Regions from separate parts of the Burkholderia diffusa genome, predicted to be linked through region 2. Evidence: riboswitches for the same ligand, from Rfam matches in the RefSeq annotation. Region 2 holds a riboswitch; the other holds the start of a gene.
What was found. Region 2 has a riboswitch for thiamine pyrophosphate ahead of thiC (phosphomethylpyrimidine synthase ThiC). Riboswitches for the same ligand answer to the same signal wherever they lie in the genome.
Positions count from the first base shown of each region.

Region 1: linked by a shared signal. The riboswitch ahead of WI26_RS01655 (FAD-dependent oxidoreductase) and the one ahead of thiC (phosphomethylpyrimidine synthase ThiC) in region 2 are both predicted to bind thiamine pyrophosphate.

Region 1 is NZ_CP013362.1:358,910-368,778, reverse strand. It holds gene WI26_RS01675 (ABC transporter ATP-binding protein) at 1-341, opposite strand, end outside; gene thiE (thiamine phosphate synthase) at 426-1,550, opposite strand; gene WI26_RS01665 (thiazole synthase) at 1,547-2,362, opposite strand; gene thiS (sulfur carrier protein ThiS) at 2,402-2,599, opposite strand; gene WI26_RS01655 (FAD-dependent oxidoreductase) at 2,632-3,768, opposite strand; TPP riboswitch at 4,003-4,126, opposite strand; gene WI26_RS01650 (ABC transporter ATP-binding protein/permease) at 4,395-6,164, shown strand; gene thpR (RNA 2',3'-cyclic phosphodiesterase) at 6,233-6,781, opposite strand; gene WI26_RS01640 (alanine/glycine:cation symporter family protein) at 6,778-8,268, opposite strand; gene WI26_RS01635 (glutamate synthase subunit beta) at 8,560-9,869, opposite strand, start outside.
Region 2 is NZ_CP013362.1:1,221,594-1,231,462, reverse strand. It holds gene WI26_RS05655 (molybdopterin-dependent oxidoreductase) at 1-294, opposite strand, end outside; gene WI26_RS05650 (cytochrome b/b6 domain-containing protein) at 324-956, opposite strand; gene WI26_RS05645 (pentapeptide MXKDX repeat protein) at 1,044-1,295, opposite strand; TPP riboswitch at 1,564-1,680, shown strand; gene thiC (phosphomethylpyrimidine synthase ThiC) at 1,805-3,736, shown strand; gene WI26_RS05635 (glycine zipper 2TM domain-containing protein) at 3,991-4,206, shown strand; gene WI26_RS05630 (hypothetical protein) at 4,416-4,664, shown strand; gene WI26_RS05625 (DMT family transporter) at 4,852-5,778, shown strand; gene WI26_RS05620 (EAL domain-containing protein) at 6,227-7,507, shown strand; gene arfB (alternative ribosome rescue aminoacyl-tRNA hydrolase ArfB) at 7,561-7,965, opposite strand; gene WI26_RS05610 (AAA family ATPase) at 7,962-9,869, opposite strand, start outside.

The sequences.
Region 1 (9,869 bases), 860 kb from region 2:
TGCTCGCGCAGCGCGAACGCGACGTTCTCGAACACCGACATGTCGGTGAACAGCGCGCCGAACTGGAACAGCATGCCCATCTTGCGGCGCAGCGCGTACAGGCCGTCGCGCGTCTGCGCGCCGACGTCGGCGCCGTCGAACATCACCTGGCCGCGACGCGCGCGCACCAAGCCGCCGATCAGACGCAGCACGGTCGTCTTGCCGCAACCCGACCCGCCCATGACAGCGACGACCTGGCCGCGCCCGAAGCGCATGTTCAGGTTCGACAGGACGAGGCGGTCGCCGTAGCCAAAGTCGACGTCGCGAAGTTCCAGCAGTGTCTCGGTAGGAGTGGGGCTCACGGAGCTGACAGTCCTTATACGCAGAACGCCAAATTATAGGGCCTGCATTGGAATGATGTCGTGACGCCGTTCCGGACCCTGCGGTCAATGATTGTCAAATTGTCGGGCAAAACATTGCTGCAACGCAACAATCGCCGCCCGATAATCGTCTGCGCCCGTGACCGCACTGACCACCGCGACGCTACCCACGCCCGTCGCCAGGACGTCCGGCAACGCGTCGAGCCCCACGCCGCCGATCGCGACGAGCGGCGCCCGCGCGCCCGCGAAGCGCGCATAGCGCGCAATCCGCGCGAGGCCTTGCGGCGGCGCCGCGACTGCCTTGGTCGCGGTTGCATACACGGGACCCAGCGCCAGATAGCTCGGGCGCTCGTGCAACGCGCGCAACATCTCGTAATAACCGTGACTCGACAGACCGAGCCGCAAGCCGCCGCGCGCGATCGCGGCCAAATCTGCCGTTTCCAGATCCTCCTGACCCAGATGTACGCCGTACGCACCTTCTTCTATCGCGATCTGCCAGTGATCGTTGATGAACACGCGTGCATCGGGATAGCGGCGCCCTGCCGCGACCGCGCGCGCGATTTCGCGGCGCAACGCGTCCGGGGTCGCGCCTTTCACGCGCAGTTGCACGGTTCGCGCGCCGCAGTCGAGCACGCGTTCCACCCATCCGGCATCGGGGACGACCGGATAGAGGCCCAACCGCGGCGGGCACGGCGGGAATGCGGGCTCGGGCGCGGCCGGGAGGCCCGCGACGCGCGGGAATCGCGCGGTCTCGACCGGCCACGCGTCGGCACCGCGCGCTTCGTCGCCGTCCCGCCACGCAAGCGAGAGCACCAGCGCGTCGATCGGCTCGAAACCGCAATCGAGGAACGCCGCGAGCGCCGCGATCCAGTCGTCTGGGAGCGGATGCGCGGCTTCCAGCGCGTAGCGCGCGCCCGCGGCATGCAGCGCCGCGCCGCGCTCGTCGAATTCGATTGCAACCGCGTCCGGCGACGCGGGGCGCGATGCCGCCGACGCGCGCGCCTGCGCGGCACGATCGCCGGCCGACACGATCAGCACGTCGCCAGCGGCCGGCACGTCGGGTGCCGCGACGCACAGCCGCCACGGCGTCGTGCCGGTCGGCCAGTCGCCCAGACGGGCCCGAATCCGCTCGGCCGCTTCGGCCAGCTCGTCGGCCGGCGGCCAGAAAGCATCGGCGAAGCGCACGCTCATGCGCCGCCTCCGTCCTGGTGCCAGAACGGCATCCCGACGACCGGCGTGCTCGCGTGCGCGGTCTCACGCGCATCCATCGGGCCGGCGAGATAGGCCGCACGGCCGGCCTCGACGCCTTGCGCGAACGCACGCGCCATGATTTCCGGATGCGTGGCCTGCGACACGGCCGTGTTCAGCAGCACGCCGTCGAAACCCCACTCCATCACCTGGCACGCGTGCGACGGCACACCAAGCCCGGCGTCGACGATCAACGGCACGTCCGGCAGCCGCTCGCGCAGCACGCGCAGTCCGTAAGGATTCACGACGCCCTTGCCGGTGCCGATCGGCGCGCCCCACGGCATCAACGCCTCGCAGCCGACATCGAGCAGGCGCCGGCCGATCACGAGATCCTCGGTGCAATACGGCAGCACCTTGAAGCCGTCCTTGACCAGTTGCGCGGCCGCCTCGATCAGTCCGACCGGGTCGGGCTGCAGCGTGTAGTCGTCGCCGATCAGCTCGAGCTTGATCCAGTCGGTTTCGAATACCTCGCGCGCCATGTGCGCGGTCGTCACCGCCTCGGCAACGGTTTGGCAGCCGGCCGTGTTCGGTAGCAGCGGCACCGCGTGACGCTTGAGCAGGTCGAAGAAGCCGGCCTCGGCGGTGCCGCCGGTCATCTGACGGCGCAGCGCGACCGTCACCATCCCGGGGCGCGACGCGGCGATCGAATCGGACAGCGACTGCAGCGACGGGTAGCGCGACGTGCCGAGCAGCACACGGCTTGCGAAGGTTTCGCCGTACAGCGTCAGCGCGTCGGCGGAAGTGATGGACGTCATGTCGTTTTCCTGGAAGGGCGGAGGGCGAACCGGCGGCGCTCAGCCGCCCGCGACGGGGTGCACGACGTCGAGCTTGTCGCCCGTCGCGAGCGCGCGCGCCGCATGCTGCGTGCGCGCGACGAAATTGCCGTTCAGCGCGACCGCGTACGGCGGACGCGCGCCATACGCGGCGAGCGCGTCGGCCACCGTCGCGCCGTCGGGCAGCGTCAGCGTCTGTTGGTTGATCTGGATATCCATGAGGCTTGATCGAATTCGGTCGGCGGCGCGCGTCAGGCCGGCTGGCGCGCGTCGTCGCGGTGATGAAGGAGCGTCGGCCAGCGCGCGGCATCGCGCCACGCGGCGAACGCGTCGGCATCGGCGAACTCGCCGCCGAGCGCGGCTTGCGCGAACGCGACCGCCGCATGCGCGACTTCCGGCGCGATCATGAAGCCGTGCCGGTACAGGCCGTTGACGGCCAGCGTCGTCGCGCCGTCCCAGATCACCGCCGGGCGATGATCGGGCAGCGTCGGGCGGCATTGCGCGTTCAGTTCGAGGATGCGCGCCTCGCCGAACGCCGGGTGCACGGAAAACGCCGCGCTCAGCAGTTCGAGCGCCGAGCGCACGCTGACGGGCGACAAGTCCTCGCCCTCCACTTCGGTCGCGCCGATCACATACAGGTCGTCCTGTTTCGGCGCGATGTACAGCGGATAGCGCGGATGCAGCAATCGCACGGGCCGCGTAAGCCCGATGCCCGGCGCGCGCACGCGCGCGACTTCGCCGCGGATGCCGCGCAGCGCGGGCAGCACGGATTTCGCACCGAGCCCGCGGCAATCGATCGTGAAATGCGCGTCGGGCCGGTTCGCGTCGTCGATCGTCGCGTGCCAGTGCAGTTCGACGCCGCGTTGCGTGAGGCCCGCCGCGATTGCGCGCAGCGCCTGCCGGTTGTCGAGCTGCCCTTCGCGCGGCAGCATCAGGCCGCGCGCGAAGCGCCCCGCGAGCGCAGGCTCGGCCGTGTCGACCTGCGCGCCGGCCAATGCGACGAAGCCCCCGTCGAAAAGCTCGACCGGCGCGTTCGCACGCACGCGACGCTCGAACAACGGCGCCTCGGCGCGATCCGCGTGATGCCAGACGACGAGCGTGCCGTGCTGCTGGAAGAACACCGGTTCGGGCAGTTCCGCGAGCCATTGCGGCCAGCGCGCGAGCGATGCGGCGCCGAGCTCGGTGATCAGCAGCTCCGCGCTCGCCGCCTCGGCGAGCGGCGCGAGCATCGCGGCCGCGACCCACGCGGCCGACTGCTCGCCATCCGGGCCGCCGCGTTCGTAGAGCGCGACGCGATGCCCGTCGCCCGCCAGCCGCCAGGCAATCAGGCGGCCGACGAGGCCGCCGCCGAGTACCGCGAAATCCGGCCGGGAAGCGTGGAGGTTCATCGCGCGCCCTCCCCGCGAACCGCGCCGACGCGTGCGACGGATGTCGACGCACGCGCAGCGCCCCGTGCGGACGCACGCGACAGCGGATCGGGAACAGCGCAAAAGACTGAAGATTGAGCGGTCATCATTCCTTCCGTAACGCGCAGCGCGCGTACCCAAAAGGACGAAACCGGCAGCAAAGGCCGGCCGGGCGGGACTCGGGCGCTGACCATGTGGGATGGCGGCCAGCGCGGCCCGGCGGGATCAGAAACTTCCCTCGCCGGTATTACCCGGATCGGGTGCGAAGGGTCTTTCTCAGCCTCGCCGCGTCGCCCGGAATTGTCCGTCGGCCGCGCTCGAAGCACCCCTGTTTCGTCGTCGGCCATTAGACCATAAAAGCGGAAAGCGCCGCAAACTGTCCCCCTGCGGCAAATTCGCCGTCGCGCCGCGCCGCTCTGGCACAATGCCCGCAGGCCGGCCGCGCGAGCGGCCGGTTGCCGCGTCACCGCCGGCCTTAAGTGCCGTTTAAGACGCGCGGGCCACCATCCGGACGCCCGCCGTCAGTCGGCACCGCGCCCCGGCATGCCTTATCGCGGCGCGCGTCCGGCTCCGCCCGGCCCGCGCGCCGGCTACTCATCAGGAAGCACATGACCCAATCGATCGATCCCGTCCGCTCCGCCTCCGACGCGCCGCAGGACGAGCGCCCGGTATCCGCGTGGAGCCTCATCAAGCCCTACTGGGTGTCGTCCGAATGGAAAATCGCGTGGGGGCTGCTGATCACGATCATCGCGATCAACCTCTGCGTGGTCTGGATCAACGTCAAGCTGAACAAGTGGAACGCGCAGTTCTACAACGCGCTGCAGTCGAAGGACGTCCACGACTTCCCGAACCTGCTGATGCAGTTCTCCGCGCTCGCGTTCGGCTTCATCATCCTCGCGGTGTACGGCCGCTACCTGCGCCAGATGCTCGGGTTCCGCTGGCGCCAGTGGCTCACCGACCGCTTTCTCGGCCAGTGGCTCGGCGATCGCGCGTTCTACCGGATCGAACGTGACCGCCTCGCCGACAACCCCGACCAGCGGATCACCGACGACCTCCAGTCGTTCGCGACGACGACGCTCGCGCTGTCGCTCGACCTGCTGTCGACGGTCGTCACGCTCGTGTCGTTCATCACGATCCTGTGGTCGCTCGCCGGCGCGCTGACGTTCTCGCTCGGCGCGACGCCGATCACGATCCCCGGCTACATGGTGTGGGCGGCCGCGCTGTACGCGGTGGTCGGCTCGCTGATCATCCAGAAGGTCGGCCACCCGCTCGTGTCGATCAACTACCAGCAGCAGCGCGTCGAGGCCGACTTCCGCTTCGGGCTGATCCGCGTGCGCGAGAACGCCGAGCAGATCGCGTTCTACGACGGAGAAAAGACCGAGACCGCCAATGCGCAGAGCCTGTTCACGCGCATTCGCGACAACTGGTGGCGCGTGATGAAGTACACGAAGCGCCTCACGTTCGTGCTGAGCTTCTATGGGCAGATCGCGATCATCTTCCCGCTCGTCGTCGCGGCGCCGCGCTATTTCGCGGGCGCGTTCTCGTTCGGCGTGCTGATGCAGATCTCGTCGGCGTTCGGCACCGTCAGCGATTCGTTCTCGTGGTTCATCAATAGTTACTCGACCCTCGTCGAATGGCGCGCGACCGTCAACCGTCTGCGTGAATTCAAGCGCGTGATGGGCACGTCGCACCTGAAGGAAAGCCTGTCGCCCGCGACCGAGCACGGCGGCATCAACCTGCACTACGTCGATGCCGCGAAGCTGTCGACGTCGTCGCTGAAGCTCGCGCTGCCGAACGGCGACGCGCTCGCCAACATCGGCAACGTGACGATCGAACCCGGCTCGCGCTGGCTGGTGATCGGCAAGTCGGGTTCCGGCAAGAGCACGTTCATGCGCGCGCTCGCGGGCCTGTGGCCGTTCGGCGACGGCGCGATCGACGCGCCGGTCGGCGCACGGATGATGTTCGTGCCGCAAACCAGCTACTTGCCGATCGGCACGCTGAAGGCCGCGCTGACCTATCCGGCCGCGCCCGACGCGTTCACCGACGACGCGTGCCGCGACGCGCTGCGTGCGTGCCGCCTCGAAGACTACGTCGGGCGCCTCGACGAGACCGGCCACTGGACGCGCGTGCTGTCGCCGGGCGAACAGCAGCGTCTGGCCGGCGCGCGCGTGCTGCTGCACAAGCCGGACTTCCTGTTCCTCGACGAAGCGACCAGCGCGCTCGACGCCGACAACGAAGCGCGGCTCTATCATCTGTTCGCCGAACGGCTGCCGAAGGCCGCGATCGTCAGCATTGCGCATCGCGAATCGCTCGCCGCGTTCCACGTCGGCACGATCAACGTCGAACGCGTGAACGACAGCGACAAGGTCGCGGCGTAACCGCCAGGCAAAAGGCCGGCGCATACTGCGCCGGCCTTCTCCTCTTCCCCGTCCCTCCCGCCTTCCCGCTACGCCCGCCCGACCGGCACCGACACGATCGGCACATGCGACACGCCGTCGTGCGACAGCCGGCTTTCAAATAACGTCAGCGCGACGAAACGCAGCGCGACCGGCCGCCCGGTCGCGCCGCCGTGCGCGGGCTGTCCGTCCGCGTCGCGCGGCAACCGTGCGAGCGTGACGTGCGGCCTGAACGGCCGGCGGTCGGCCGGCACACCCAGTTCGAGCAGCAGCGCCGACAAGTCGGCGTTCAGCGCCGCGCAGGCGGAATCGGGCGCGAGTTCCGCGACGATCAGTCTCGCGCGCGGCAGGCTCGGCCACCACGCAATCCGCTCGACCGGCTGCAACGGCAGCGCATGCGCGGCCGCGAGCGCCGGCAGGCGTGCGGCCAGCGCATCGCAACGCGCGCGTTCGATTGCACCGATGAACGCGAGCGTCACGTGCAGTTGCGCGGGCAGCGTGCGCCGCGCGCCTCGGGTGACCGGCAGCGCATGCAGCGCGTCGCGCGATGCCGCATCGGGCATCAGCGCGACGAACGCACGGAGCCGGTCGCCGTTCATGATTCGCGCACCGCCACGCGCGCTTCGGCCACCGCATCGGCCGACACCGGACGCTGCGGCAACGGGCCGTCCTCACCCCACACGTCGGCAGGCAGCACGCGCGCGAGCTCGGGAATCGTGTTGCGCGTGAACACCGGATCGGCGATGCCCTCCGCGCGCTGGCGGCGATAGTCGCGCCATGCGGCATGCGCATACTTGCCGAGCGCGAGAATCGCGACCAGGTTGATGATCGCCATCAGTCCCATGCTCGTATCGGCCATCGCCCACACGAGCGGCAGTTGCCCGACGCTGCCGAACATCACCATGCCGAGCACCGCGAAGCGGAACAGCGGCAGCACGCCGCGCCGCTTCGTGATGAAGTCGACGTTGCCTTCCGCGTATGCGTAATTGCCGATCACCGACGAGTACGCGAAGAAGAAGATCGCGACGGCCATGTAGATACCGCCCCAGTCGCCGACGTGGCTCGCGATCGCGCGCTGCGTGAGCGCCGCGCCTTCCATGCCGGTGCCGAGCTCGTACTGGCCCGACAGCAGGATCACGAACGCGGTCGCGCTGCAGATCACGATCGTGTCGACGAACACGCCGAGCATCTGGATCAGCCCCTGCACGACCGGATGCCGCACGCTCGCGGTCGCGGCCGCATTCGGCGCGCTGCCCATGCCGGCCTCGTTCGAGAACAACCCGCGCTTCACGCCCATCGAGACTGCCTGGCTGATCGCGTAGCCGGTCAGGCCGCCTGCCGCCTGCTCGAGCCCGAACGCGCTCTTCACGATCAGCGCGAGCACTTCCGGCACCAGCGCGACGTGCGTCGCGACCGCGTAGACGGCCAGCGCGAGGTAGCCGATCGCCATCACCGGCACGATCACTTGCGCGACCGACGCGATGCGGCGAATTCCGCCGAAGATGAGCGGCGCGGTGAGCAGCACGAGGCCGAGGCCGACCGATTCGCGGCTCCAGCCGAACGATGTATTGAAAGCGTCGGCGATCGCATTGGCCTGCACCGCGTTGAACACGAAGCCGAATGCGAGGATCAGCGACAGCGAGAACAGCACGCCGAAGCCGCGCGAGCGCAGGCCCGTCTGGATGTAGTACGCGGGGCCGCCGCGATAGCTGCCGTCCGGATGCGATACCTTGAAGATCTGCGCGAGCGTCGCCTCGACGAACGCCGACGACATCCCGACGAGCGCCGTCATCCACATCCAGAAGATCGCGCCCGGCCCGCCGACCGTCAGCGCGACCGCCACGCCGGCGATGTTGCCGGTGCCCACGCGGCTCGCGAGCCCGGTCGCGAACGCCTGGAACGACGAGATGCTGCCCGGTTCGCCCTTGCTGCCGACCAGCTTGATGCTGAGGAACAGCGCCTTCAGCTGGATCATCCGGAACCGCAACGTGAACCACGCGCCGGCGCCGAGCAGCAGCGCGATCAGCACGTAATTCCACAGCACGCCGTTGACGGCGTCGATCAGCCCATGCACGAATGCTTCCATTCAGAGTCCTTGTAAATGGGGTCATATAGACGGCCGCGAAACACGGCCGGGGCGACATGATATGACAGTTCTCAAGGATTATTACAAAACGAAAGTTTAGAGATAACGCAATATCGGCGCCCGATGCGATCAGGTTAGGCGATGCTGCGTGAAGATGTGGGGCGCGCATCGAAAGGAGCGGGCGACGAAGGCACGCTCGGAAGTCGACCATTCGCGGCGCTTGCACAATAAAAAAACCGGGCGCCCTTTCGGACGCCCGGTTTTCTTCGAAATCCGCTCGCGCGCTTTTGCTTAGCGCGGCAGTTCCGAATGCCCCATCAAGTACGCATCGACCGAGCGCGCGCACTGGCGGCCTTCGCGGATCGCCCAGACGACGAGCGACTGGCCGCGGCGCATGTCGCCCGCCGCGAACACCTTGTCGACCGACGTGTAGTACGAGCGATCGCCTTCGGTCGCCGCGCGCGCGTTGCCGCGTGCATCCTTCGCGACGCCGAACGCTTCGAGCACGGTGGCCGCCGGCTGCGTGAAGCCCATCGCGAGCAGCACCAGGTCGGCCTTCATCTCGAACTCGGAGCCCGGCACTTCCTGCATCTTGCCGTCCTTCCACTCGACGCGCACCGCGATCAGCTTCTCGACCTTGCCGTTCTTGCCTTCGAGACGCTTCGTCGCGACCGCCCAGTCACGCTCGCAGCCTTCCTCGTGCGACGACGACGTGCGCAGCTTGATCGGCCAGTACGGCCACACGAGCGGCTTGTTTTCCTCTTCGGGCGGCTGCGGCAGCAGCTCGAACTGCGTGACCTGCTTCGCGCCGTGACGGTTCGACGTGCCGACGCAGTCCGAACCCGTGTCGCCGCCGCCGATCACGATCACGTGCTTGCCCTTCGCGACGAGCTGGTCGACGAGCTTGTCGCCCGCGTTCACACGGTTCTGCTGCGGCAGGAAGTCCATCGCGAAATGCACGCCGGCGAGTTCGCGGCCCGGCACCGGCAGGTCGCGCGGCGTTTCCGAACCGCCCGCGATCACGACCGCGTCGAATTCTTCCTTCAGCTTCTCCGGCGAAATGGTTTCCTTCGCGAGATTGCCGATCGACTCGGGCAGCGGATCCTTGCCGATGAACACGCTGGTGCGGAAGGTCACGCCTTCCGCTTCCATCTGGCGCATGCGGCGATCGATCAGCCACTTCTCGAGCTTGAAGTCGGGGATCCCGTAACGCAGCAGGCCGCCGATGCGATCGTTCTTCTCGAACACCGTCACGTCGTGGCCGGCGCGCGCAAGCTGCTGCGCGGCCGCCAAGCCCGCAGGGCCGGAGCCGACGATCGCGACCTTCTTGCCCGTCTTGTGCTCGGCCGGCAGCGGCTTCACCCAGCCCTCCGCCCAGGCCTTGTCGATGATCGCGTGCTCGATCGACTTGATGCCGACCGGATCGTCGTTGATCCCGAGCGTGCAGGCTGCCTCGCACGGCGCCGGGCAGATGCGGCCCGTGAACTCGGGGAAGTTGTTGGTCGAATGCAGGACTTCGATCGCCTGCTGCCAGTCCTGGCGGTAAACGAGATCGTTGAAGTCAGGGATGATGTTGTTGACCGGGCAGCCGTTGTTGCAGA
Region 2 (9,869 bases):
CGGGAACGGCCGCGTGATGTCGGCCTCGGTATAGGTCGGCGCGAGCCGCTCGCCGCTGAACAGCCACGCCTGAACGCGATCGTTCATGCGCGACACCTTCTCGAGGAACGCGTTGACCGACGCGTCGTCCTGCAGCGTGCAGCCGGTCAGCATCGTCAGGCCGCCGAGCGTCAGCACGCGCCGGTTGAACAGGCGCCGCGACGGCATCTCGAGTTCGCGGCGCACGTCGAGCTCGAGCGACTTGCGGTCGAGCGTCCAGCTCGGCCGACCACGGTTGTTTCCGGATTCCGACATGATGAGTTCCTTCGCCCGCGGCGTGCGGGTCAGCGGCCGCGCAGCATCGCGAGCAGCGAGCGCGGCACCAGCAGCGCCATCGCGACGTGTACGACGAAAAACGCGACGAGCAACGACATCGCCCAGAAGTGCACGACACGCGCGTTGTCGTAACCGCCGAACAGCTCGCGCAGCAACGGAAACTGCACCGACTTCCAGATCGTGAGCCCCGACAGCACCAGCACGATCAGATCGACGATCGCGGTCAGATACGCGGCGCGCTGCACCGCGTTGTAGACGCTCAGGTCGTCGTGCGACAACCGACCGCCCAGTGCGGCGCGCACGTCGCGCCATATCGACGCCGGCGTGACCGGCAGCATCTTGCGTACGAGGCGGCCCGTCGCGATCGACATCGCGAGGTAGAACAGCCCGTTGCCGACCAGCAGCCACATCGCCGCGAAATGCCATTGGAGCGCGCCGCCCAGCCAGCCGCCGAGCGTGATGCCGTGCGCGAACGTAAACGGTGGATAAATCGGCGACGCATCGTAGATGCGCCAGCCGGACAGTGCCATCAGGATCGCCGCGAGCGCGTTGAGCCAATGGCTCACGCGCACCCACAGCGGATGGATCTTGCGCGCGGGCGGCGTGGCGGTCGCGCGCCCGGCAGCGGGAATGGTTTGCATGATGAAGACTCCCGGAACGTAGCGGCGGTGCGCGACGCGCGAGCGGCTTCGTGTACCGCATGCGCCGGCCGCGCCCCGCCCCGTCGGTCAGTTCGACGGCGCCATCTTGTCGCCCGACGTCGACTTGCCCATCGCGTCATGCGACATCGCGTCCTTCTTCATCGCATGCTTCTTCATGGCGTCCTTCTTCATCGCGCCGTCCTTCGCCATCGCGTCGTGGCCCATTGCGTCCTTCGACATCGACGAACCGTCCTTCGACATCGCATCGTTCTGCGCATACGCGCCCGTTGCGACCATGGCGAAACCGGCGACACAGGCTGCGATCAGTACTTTTTTCATGACATCTCTCCGAAACATGGGTTTGAGGAGCCGAATAGACGGAGGACGTCGCGGGATATGACAGTCGTTTCGAGAATTTTTTCTGGGACTGCCGAAACCGCTGCATTGCTGCACCGCGCCGTCATTGTCAGCCGGGCTGCAGGGCCGTGCGGCGGTGTCATGCATCGCGGGTTGCGGGGCGGGCGGGCGCTCCGCGTTGCTGCAACCGCACTTCGGTTGCCGGCCTGCCACCGGTTGAAACCGCCGCGAAGCCAGTGTATCGTGTGCGCTGCTAACGCGGGGGTCCTGCAATGCGTTCGGTCAAACAACCGGCATTGCGGGTGAGAAATACCCTTTGAACCTGATCTGGATAATGCCAGCGCAGGGAAGCGTACGGATTTCACCGCCATCCTTCTGACGAAATCCGCCGCCTCACCAAGCCTCGTCTCCTGCTTAGCTCGAGCCCCACATTCGTCAAGGGCTCCGGGCAAGCGCCGTGGCGCCTGTCCGGCGCTCACACAGGAGATTGCATGAACGCCAATCCGAAGTTTCTGTCCGCGGACGCCCACGTCGACGCCGCTGCCGTCGCCCCGCTGCCCAATTCGCGAAAGGTTTATGTAACCGGCTCGCAGCCCGACATTCGCGTGCCGATGCGTGAAATCACGCAGTCCGACACCCCGACCGGCTTCGGCGGCGAAAAGAACCCGCCGATCTACGTGTACGACACGTCGGGCCCGTACACCGATCCGGACGCGAAGATCGACATCCGCGCGGGCCTGCCGGCACTGCGCCAGCGCTGGATCGAAGCGCGCGGCGACACCGAAGTGCTCGACGGCCTGTCGAGCCAGTACGGCCTCGAGCGCGCGGCCGACCCGGCCACCGCCGACCTGCGTTTCCCGGGCCTGCACCGCAACCCGCGCCGCGCGCAGGCCGGCAAGAACGTCACGCAGATGCACTACGCGCGCCAGGGCATCATCACGCCGGAAATGGAATACATCGCGATCCGCGAGAACCAGCGCCGCGCCGAGTACATCGAGAGCCTGAAGTCGAGCGGCCCGAACGGCGCGAAGCTCGCCGCGATGATGGGCCGCCAGCACCCGGGCCAGGCGTTCGGCGCCGCGGCCTTCGGCGCGAACGCGCTCGCCGAGATCACCCCCGAGTTCGTGCGCGACGAAGTCGCGCGCGGCCGCGCGATCATCCCCGCGAACATCAACCACCCGGAATCCGAGCCGATGATCATCGGCCGCAACTTCCTCGTGAAGATCAACGCGAACATCGGCAACTCGGCCGTCACGTCGTCGATCGGCGAGGAAGTCGACAAGATGACGTGGGCGATCCGCTGGGGCGGCGACACGGTGATGGACCTGTCGACCGGCAAGCACATCCATGAAACGCGCGAGTGGATCATCCGCAACAGCCCGGTGCCGATCGGCACGGTGCCGATCTACCAGGCGCTCGAAAAGGTCAACGGCAAGGCCGAGGACCTGACCTGGGAAATCTTCCGCGACACGCTGATCGAGCAGGCCGAGCAAGGCGTCGACTACTTCACGATCCACGCGGGCGTGCGGCTGCAGTACGTGCCGCTCACCGCGAACCGGATGACGGGCATCGTGTCGCGCGGCGGCTCGATCATGGCGAAGTGGTGCCTCGCGCATCACAAGGAAAGCTTCCTGTACGAACACTTCGAAGAAATCTGCGAGATCATGAAGGCGTACGACGTGAGCTTCTCGCTCGGCGACGGCCTGCGTCCCGGCTCGATCTACGATGCGAACGACGAAGCGCAGCTCGGCGAACTGAAGACGCTCGGCGAGCTCACGCAGATCGCGTGGAAGCATGACGTGCAGGTGATGATCGAAGGCCCCGGCCACGTGCCGATGCAGCTGATCAAGGAGAACATGGATCTCCAGCTCGACTGGTGCAAGGAAGCGCCGTTCTACACGCTCGGGCCGCTGACCACCGACATCGCGCCGGGCTACGACCACATCACGTCCGGCATCGGCGCCGCGATGATCGGCTGGTTCGGCACTGCGATGCTGTGCTACGTGACGCCGAAGGAGCACCTCGGGCTGCCGAACAAGGACGACGTGAAGGAAGGGATCATCACGTACAAGCTCGCCGCGCATGCGGCCGACCTGGCCAAGGGTCACCCCGGCGCGCAAGTGCGCGACAACGCGCTGTCGAAGGCGCGTTTCGAGTTCCGCTGGGAAGACCAGTTCAACATCGGCCTCGACCCCGACAAGGCACGCGAATTCCACGACGAGACGCTGCCGAAGGATTCGGCGAAGGTCGCGCACTTCTGCTCGATGTGCGGCCCGCACTTCTGCTCGATGAAAATCACGCAGGACGTGCGCGAGTTCGCGGCACAGCAGGGCGTGTCGGAAACCGAGGCGCTGAAGAAGGGGATGGAAGTCAAGGCGGTCGAGTTCGTGAAGACCGGTGCCGAGATCTATCACCGTCAGTAAGTCGGCAAGCGAACGCGGCGGTCCGCACGGACCGCTTCGTTTCGTGAAGCACCGCAGAAGCCCGCTTTCGAGCGGGCTTTTTTGCGCGTACGCATCCCGTGTACCCGCCGGCGCAGGGGAAACAATTGATTACGAAACCGCTCGAGCCTTAACAAGTCCTTACAACAGCCTCGCGGGACGACGCGTAGATTGAATTCATGCGCGGCCGTCAGGCGGACGCGCGACCTCCGTTCACTACCACAAGGACAACGATCATGAACTATTCGATTCGGCGTTTTGGGGTATGCGCGCTGCTCGTCGCGACGGTGGCCAGCCTCTCGGCCTGCGATTCGATGACACGGCGCCAGCGCGATACCGCGATTGGTGCGGGTGTCGGCGGCGTGGCCGGCGCGGCGATCGGCGGCAACGCGCTGTCGACGCTGGGCGGCGCGGCAGCAGGCGGCATCATCGGCAACCAGGTCGGCAAATAAGCCGGCCGGCTTACCCGGCTGCCGCGCGACGCGCGGCAATAGCCGGCCTGACGGCGTTTCCGCACGGCGGAAGCGCCGTTTTTCGCATGCGGCGCCGCAACACGCCGCAGCGGCCCGGAAATGATCCGTTACCGTTTAGCGCATCTTGTCATCGCCGCGCGGCCTAAGCTTAAGCATCTGCCGATTGCCGGCTCCGCCGGAGAGACATCATGAACAGGACCCTCGTCGTCGCGGCGCTCGCGTGCACGACGCTCGCCGGCTGTTACTACCCTTACGGCTACTATCCGTCCGGCTATTACGCAGCGGCGCCGGTGCAGCCCGCGCCCGTCTATGTCGATCCGGGCCCCGCGTACTACTACCCGGCCCCCGCCTATGCCCCGGCCTGGGGTGGCTATTGGGGCCCTGCGGTATCGCTCAATTTCGGCTTCGGCGGACGCGGCGGCTGGCACCATCATTGAACGGCCGCGCCGGCCGTCCGGCCGGTTCGCATCGGGAGGCAAGCGGATTTCCCGGTTCTTGCCATTTCATCCGATATCGGGAGGCAAGCGGATTTCCCGGTTCTTGCCATTTCATCCGATCGTGAAACGACGGCACGGGAACGCGGTGTAAGATTCCTCGCATCCCGTCCCCTCGCCGCCACGCTCGATGTCACCCAAGAACGCCTTTCTGCTGACCGTCCTCGCTGCCCTGTGGGGTGCGTCGTTCCTGTTCATCCGGATCGGCGTCGCCGATTTCGGTGTCGCGCCGTTGATGGCGCTGCGCGTGAGCATCGGCGCGCTGTTTCTCGCAGGCTTCGCGCTGACGCGCTTCAGGCCCGCCGAGCTCGGCGCGCAGCTGCGCCGTCGCGCGTGGCCGTTGTTCGTCGTTGGCGCGCTGAACTCGGGCATCCCGTTCTGCCTGTTCGCATTCGCCGAATTGACGCTGTCTGCCGGCGTGACGTCGGTGATCAACGCGACGACGCCGCTGTGGGGAGCGCTCGTCGCCTATCTGTGGCTGAAGGACAAGCTGTCGCTGCCGCGCGCGCTCGGCCTCGTGATCGGCTTCGCTGGCGTGCTCACGCTCGTATGGGATCAGATTGCGAACGCGCGCGGCAGCACCGGCGCCAACGCGACCGCGCTCGCCGCCGTCGCCGCGCTCGGCGCGACGCTGCTGTACGGTATCGCGGCCAACTACACGAAGCGCACGCTTAGCGGCGTCGATCCGCTCGTCAACGCGACGGGTAGCATGATCGGCTCGAGCGTGCTGCTGCTGCCGTTCGCGATCGCGACCTGGCCTGCGGCATCCGTCAGCACGCAGGCGTGGGGAGCCGTGCTCGCGCTCGGCATCGCCTGCACGGGCATTGCATATTTCATCTTCTTCCATCTGATCGCGCATGTGGGCCCGGCCCGCGCAATTACCGTGACGTTCGTGATCCCGGTGTTCGGCCTGTTGTGGGGCGCGCTGTTCCTCGGCGAACACGTATCGCTCGTGATGATCGAAGGTTGCGCGATCGTGCTCGTCGGCACCGCGCTTGCGACGGGCGTGATCAAGCGGATTCCCGGGCTCCGCCCGCGCGGCGGCGAAGCGGCCTGAGCGGCGCGCGGGGCCGGCACCCCGCCGGTGCGGGTTTCCCGCGACACTCCAGCCGCCGATCCTCGAGCGCCGCACGTCGCTCGGTGCGCGACAGCGCATGGCGGGTTTCGCCTGATGCCGATGCAGCCGCGTGGCATCCCGGCATCCCGGCTTCCCGGCTTTCCTTGCATGCAATGCACGCGGTACACGCGGCGCTGTCGCCGCATACGCGACCGGCGACCCATGCGTGTCGTGCTCCCGGTCGGACAGCCCCGCCCAGTCGTCGGTGTAGCGTTTGCGTCTGGAGTTACCCTGATACGCGGGTGGCACCATTCCCGTTACACTCAGAACATCCATCCGCAGAAGGCGGTTACGATGCACCACGATCTTTCGCGTCCACCTGCGCGTGCGACGGCTTCTGCGTGGCGCGTACGATACCGCCCCCCGATCGCCCCAGGGCACCGTTGACATGAAGCCCTCCCGCGACCTCTCGCTCGACTCCCTGCTCGAACGCCTCACGCCGACGCCCAGCGGCTGGACCGCCATGTATCGCGAGACGACGCTGCGCAGCGTGTTTCAACCCGTGCTGTCGATCACGCACAAGCGCGTGGTCGGCTATGAAGCGCTGCTGCGCGTCGTGGACGAGAACGGCACACTGGTTTCGCCGGTCGCGCTGTTCGACAGGACCCGTGCCGCTGCCGAAGCATTGCTGCTCGACCGGCTTGCCCGCTGCCTGCATACGGCCAACTTCGTCGCGCAAGGCATCGGCGACGGCTGGCTGTTCCTGAACGTGACGCCGCGCGTGCTCGATTCCGGTCTCGTGCAGCGCGAATTCGTCGAGGCGCTGTGCCGCCATTTCGCGCTGCCGCCGAACCGCATCGTGCTGGAAGTCGTCGAGCAGCCGGCGCGCGACGAAGCGGCGCTCGCTCGCACGATCGACATGATCCAGCACCGGGACTTCCTGATCGCGATCGACGATTTCGGCACCGGGTTCTCGAATTTCGACCGCGTGTGGCGCGCACGGCCCGATATCGTCAAGCTGGATCGATCGCTCGTCGAACGCGCGAACGCGTCGGCCGACGATCGCCGCATCATGCATCACCTGGTATCGATGCTCCACCAGGCCGGCGCGATGGTGCTAGCCGAAGGCGTCGAAAGCGACGACGCGCTGCAGACGCTGATGGAGGCCGATATCGATTTCGTCCAAGGCTTCCAGTTCGGCCAGCCCGATGCATCGATCGCGCACGCGAGTGCCGCGGCGCCCGCGATGCTCGACGCCGCGTGGCAACGCTTCATCGCTCGCCGGCACACGCCGGCGAGCGCCGAGCAGCCGGGCTTCGATGCGATCGAGCGGCTCGTGCTCGCCGGCGCGGCCGCATTTTCCGCGAGCGGCAACCTGCAGGACGCCGCGCAGCGCGTATTCGCGGTGCCGGCCGCGCGCCGGGTGTTCGTCACGGACGAGATCGGCGAACAGTTCCTGCCGTCGATCGGCGCGCGTCCCGAGGACGGCCAGACGACCGGCACGCGGCTCTCGCCGCTGTTCCCCGAGACGCACAGCAACTGGTCGCGACGCCCGTACTTCCAGCGCGCGATCGCGGCGCCTGGTCGCGTCGCACTAATGGGCCCGCACTTCTCGCTGACCGAAGGCCGCGATTGCTATACGGCGGCCGTCGCGATTCGCGCGCAAAGCCGCCTCGTCGTGTTCTGCGTCGACTTCGTGCTCGACAGTGCGGGCACCGTGATGCGGTAGCGCATACGGCGGCACGACTGCGCTCGCGATGCCGGCCAGTCGGCCTTCTTTCGTCAGTCGATCACCTTCCCTCTTCCGGACTTCACCACGCTGCGGCGCGACTTGTGTTCGAGCCGCCGCTCCTTCGATGCGCGTGTCGGCCGCGTCGCGACCCGCGCCCGCGGCGTGAACGCGACACTGCCGATCAACGCATCGAGTCGCGCGAGTGCTGCCTCGCGGTTTTTCTCCTGGGTGCGGTATTCCTGTGACTTGATCACGACGATGCCGTCGCGCGTGATGCGCTGGTCGGACAGCGCGAGGAGCCGTTCCTTGATGACCGGCGGCAGCGACGACGCGCGGATGTCGAAACGCAGGTGAATCGCGCTCGACACCTTGTTGACGTTCTGGCCGCCGGCGCCCTGCGCGCGCACGGCGGTCCATTCGACTTCGGCCGGATCGAGCGTGTAGCGGATCATCATCGTGACGTCTCCTTGCGGCGCCGTGCGAGCGCCTCGTCGACGCGGGCCGCAAGGCCCGAATCGCGTTGCGTACGTGTCGCGACCGCCTGCACCAGCACGCGCCGCGGGCCGATCACCTGCACGCGCGTGCGCGCACGCGTGACGGCGGTGTAGACGAGCTCGCGCGTGAGCACGCGGCCGAACGACGCCGGCAGCACGAGCGCGGCCTCATCGAATTCGGAGCCCTGCGATTTGTGGACGGTCAGTGCGAACGCCGTTTCGTGCGGCGGCAGCGCCGCGGGCGACACGGCGCGCGCGGTGCCGTCCGCGCGGCGGAACCATACGCGCAGCACGCCGTGCGCGTCCGGCAACGCGATGCCGATGTCGCCGTTGAACAGGCCGAGCGCGTAGTCGTTGCGCGTCACCATGATCGGCCGTCCGGTGAACCAGTGTGCGCCGACCGCGAGCGGCACGCGCGCGGCATGCCGCACGTGCGTGGCCACCAGCGCATTGACGTGCTCGGCGCCGCGTGATCCTGTGCGCGTCGCGCACAGGATCCGGAAGCGGTTGAGCGCATCGAACAAAGGCAACGGATCGGGCACCGGCTCGGACAACGCGGCACGCAACGCATCGAGGTATGCCTCGAACCGGCGCGCGAGCCGTTCGACCGTCGACGCCGCGAGCGTCTCGCCCGCATCGTCGTGAAACGACGCGGCAGCGGCGTCGTCGGCCGGCAATGCATCGAGCGTGCCCTGCACGTCGCCGCGGCGGATCGTGAGCGACAAGCGGCCGATCGGCGAATCGAGACCGAAACGGTAATTGCGCTCGAGCCACACGACGCAGTCCGCGAGCGGTGCGGGCGCGGGCGACGCGGCGGCGATTTCGTCGGCTCGCGTGGCGTCGATCGGCGCGACCGCCGGATCGGACGGATCGAGCGGCGCGAGCTCGACGGCGTCGAGCCACGCGAGTTCGTCGGCCTCGATCCATGCCGGATCGGTGGCCGCGGACGCGCTATCGAGGTCGACCGGTTCAGGTGACGACGAAGCAGTCGGGGAAACCACTTCTGCCGAAGGGCCGTCGTCGAACAGCGACGCCTGGCGCGTATCCACATTGCGCCGCGCCGATGGCTTGCGCGCAGCACTCGCCGACAACGGCGCGAATGCCTGGGTCCGGGCCGGGGCTTGAGCCGCACCAGCAACCGCGCCCGTGGCCTCGCCGTCCGGCACCGGCAAAGCAGCAACGAAAGCCGCTTCGTCGATCCCGAGCGCCTCCGCGATGCGCGTGCGCGCAGCGGCGGTAAACGTCGGTCGCGCGCTGAGTTCGGCAAACACGGCGCCGGCTTCGACCGCGGCCAGCTGATCCTTGTCGCCGAGCAGCACGAGCCGTGCGCCCGGCGCGAGCGCATCGAGCAGATGCGCGGCGAGCGCAACGTCGATCATCGACGCCTCGTCGACCACGATCAGGTCGTAAGGCAATGGATTGTCGCGATGATGGCGAAAACCCGCGGCACCGCCGCCGCCCAGCAGGCGATGCAGCGTATACGACGTGTCGGGCAGGCGCGCGGCAAGTTCCGGCGGCAGGTCACCTGCCCGCGCGTGCAGCGCTTCCTGCATCCGCTGCGCGGCCTTGCCGGTCGGCGCCGCCAGCGCGATGCGCAACCCCGGATGTGCGTCGAGCAGACAAGCCAGCACGCCGACGACTGTCGTCGTCTTGCCGGTGCCGGGGCCGCCGCTGACGATCGTCACGCGCCCTGTCAGCGCAACGATCGCCGCAACGCGCTGCCAGTCCACTTCGCCCGTCGCGGGCCCGAAATAACGCGCGAGACTGTCGCGCAACCGGTCGGGCGACAGCACGTCGCCCGGTGCGGCGACGCCAGCCTGCGCGACGAGCGCATCGGCGAGCCGTCGTTCATAGTCGAAATAGCG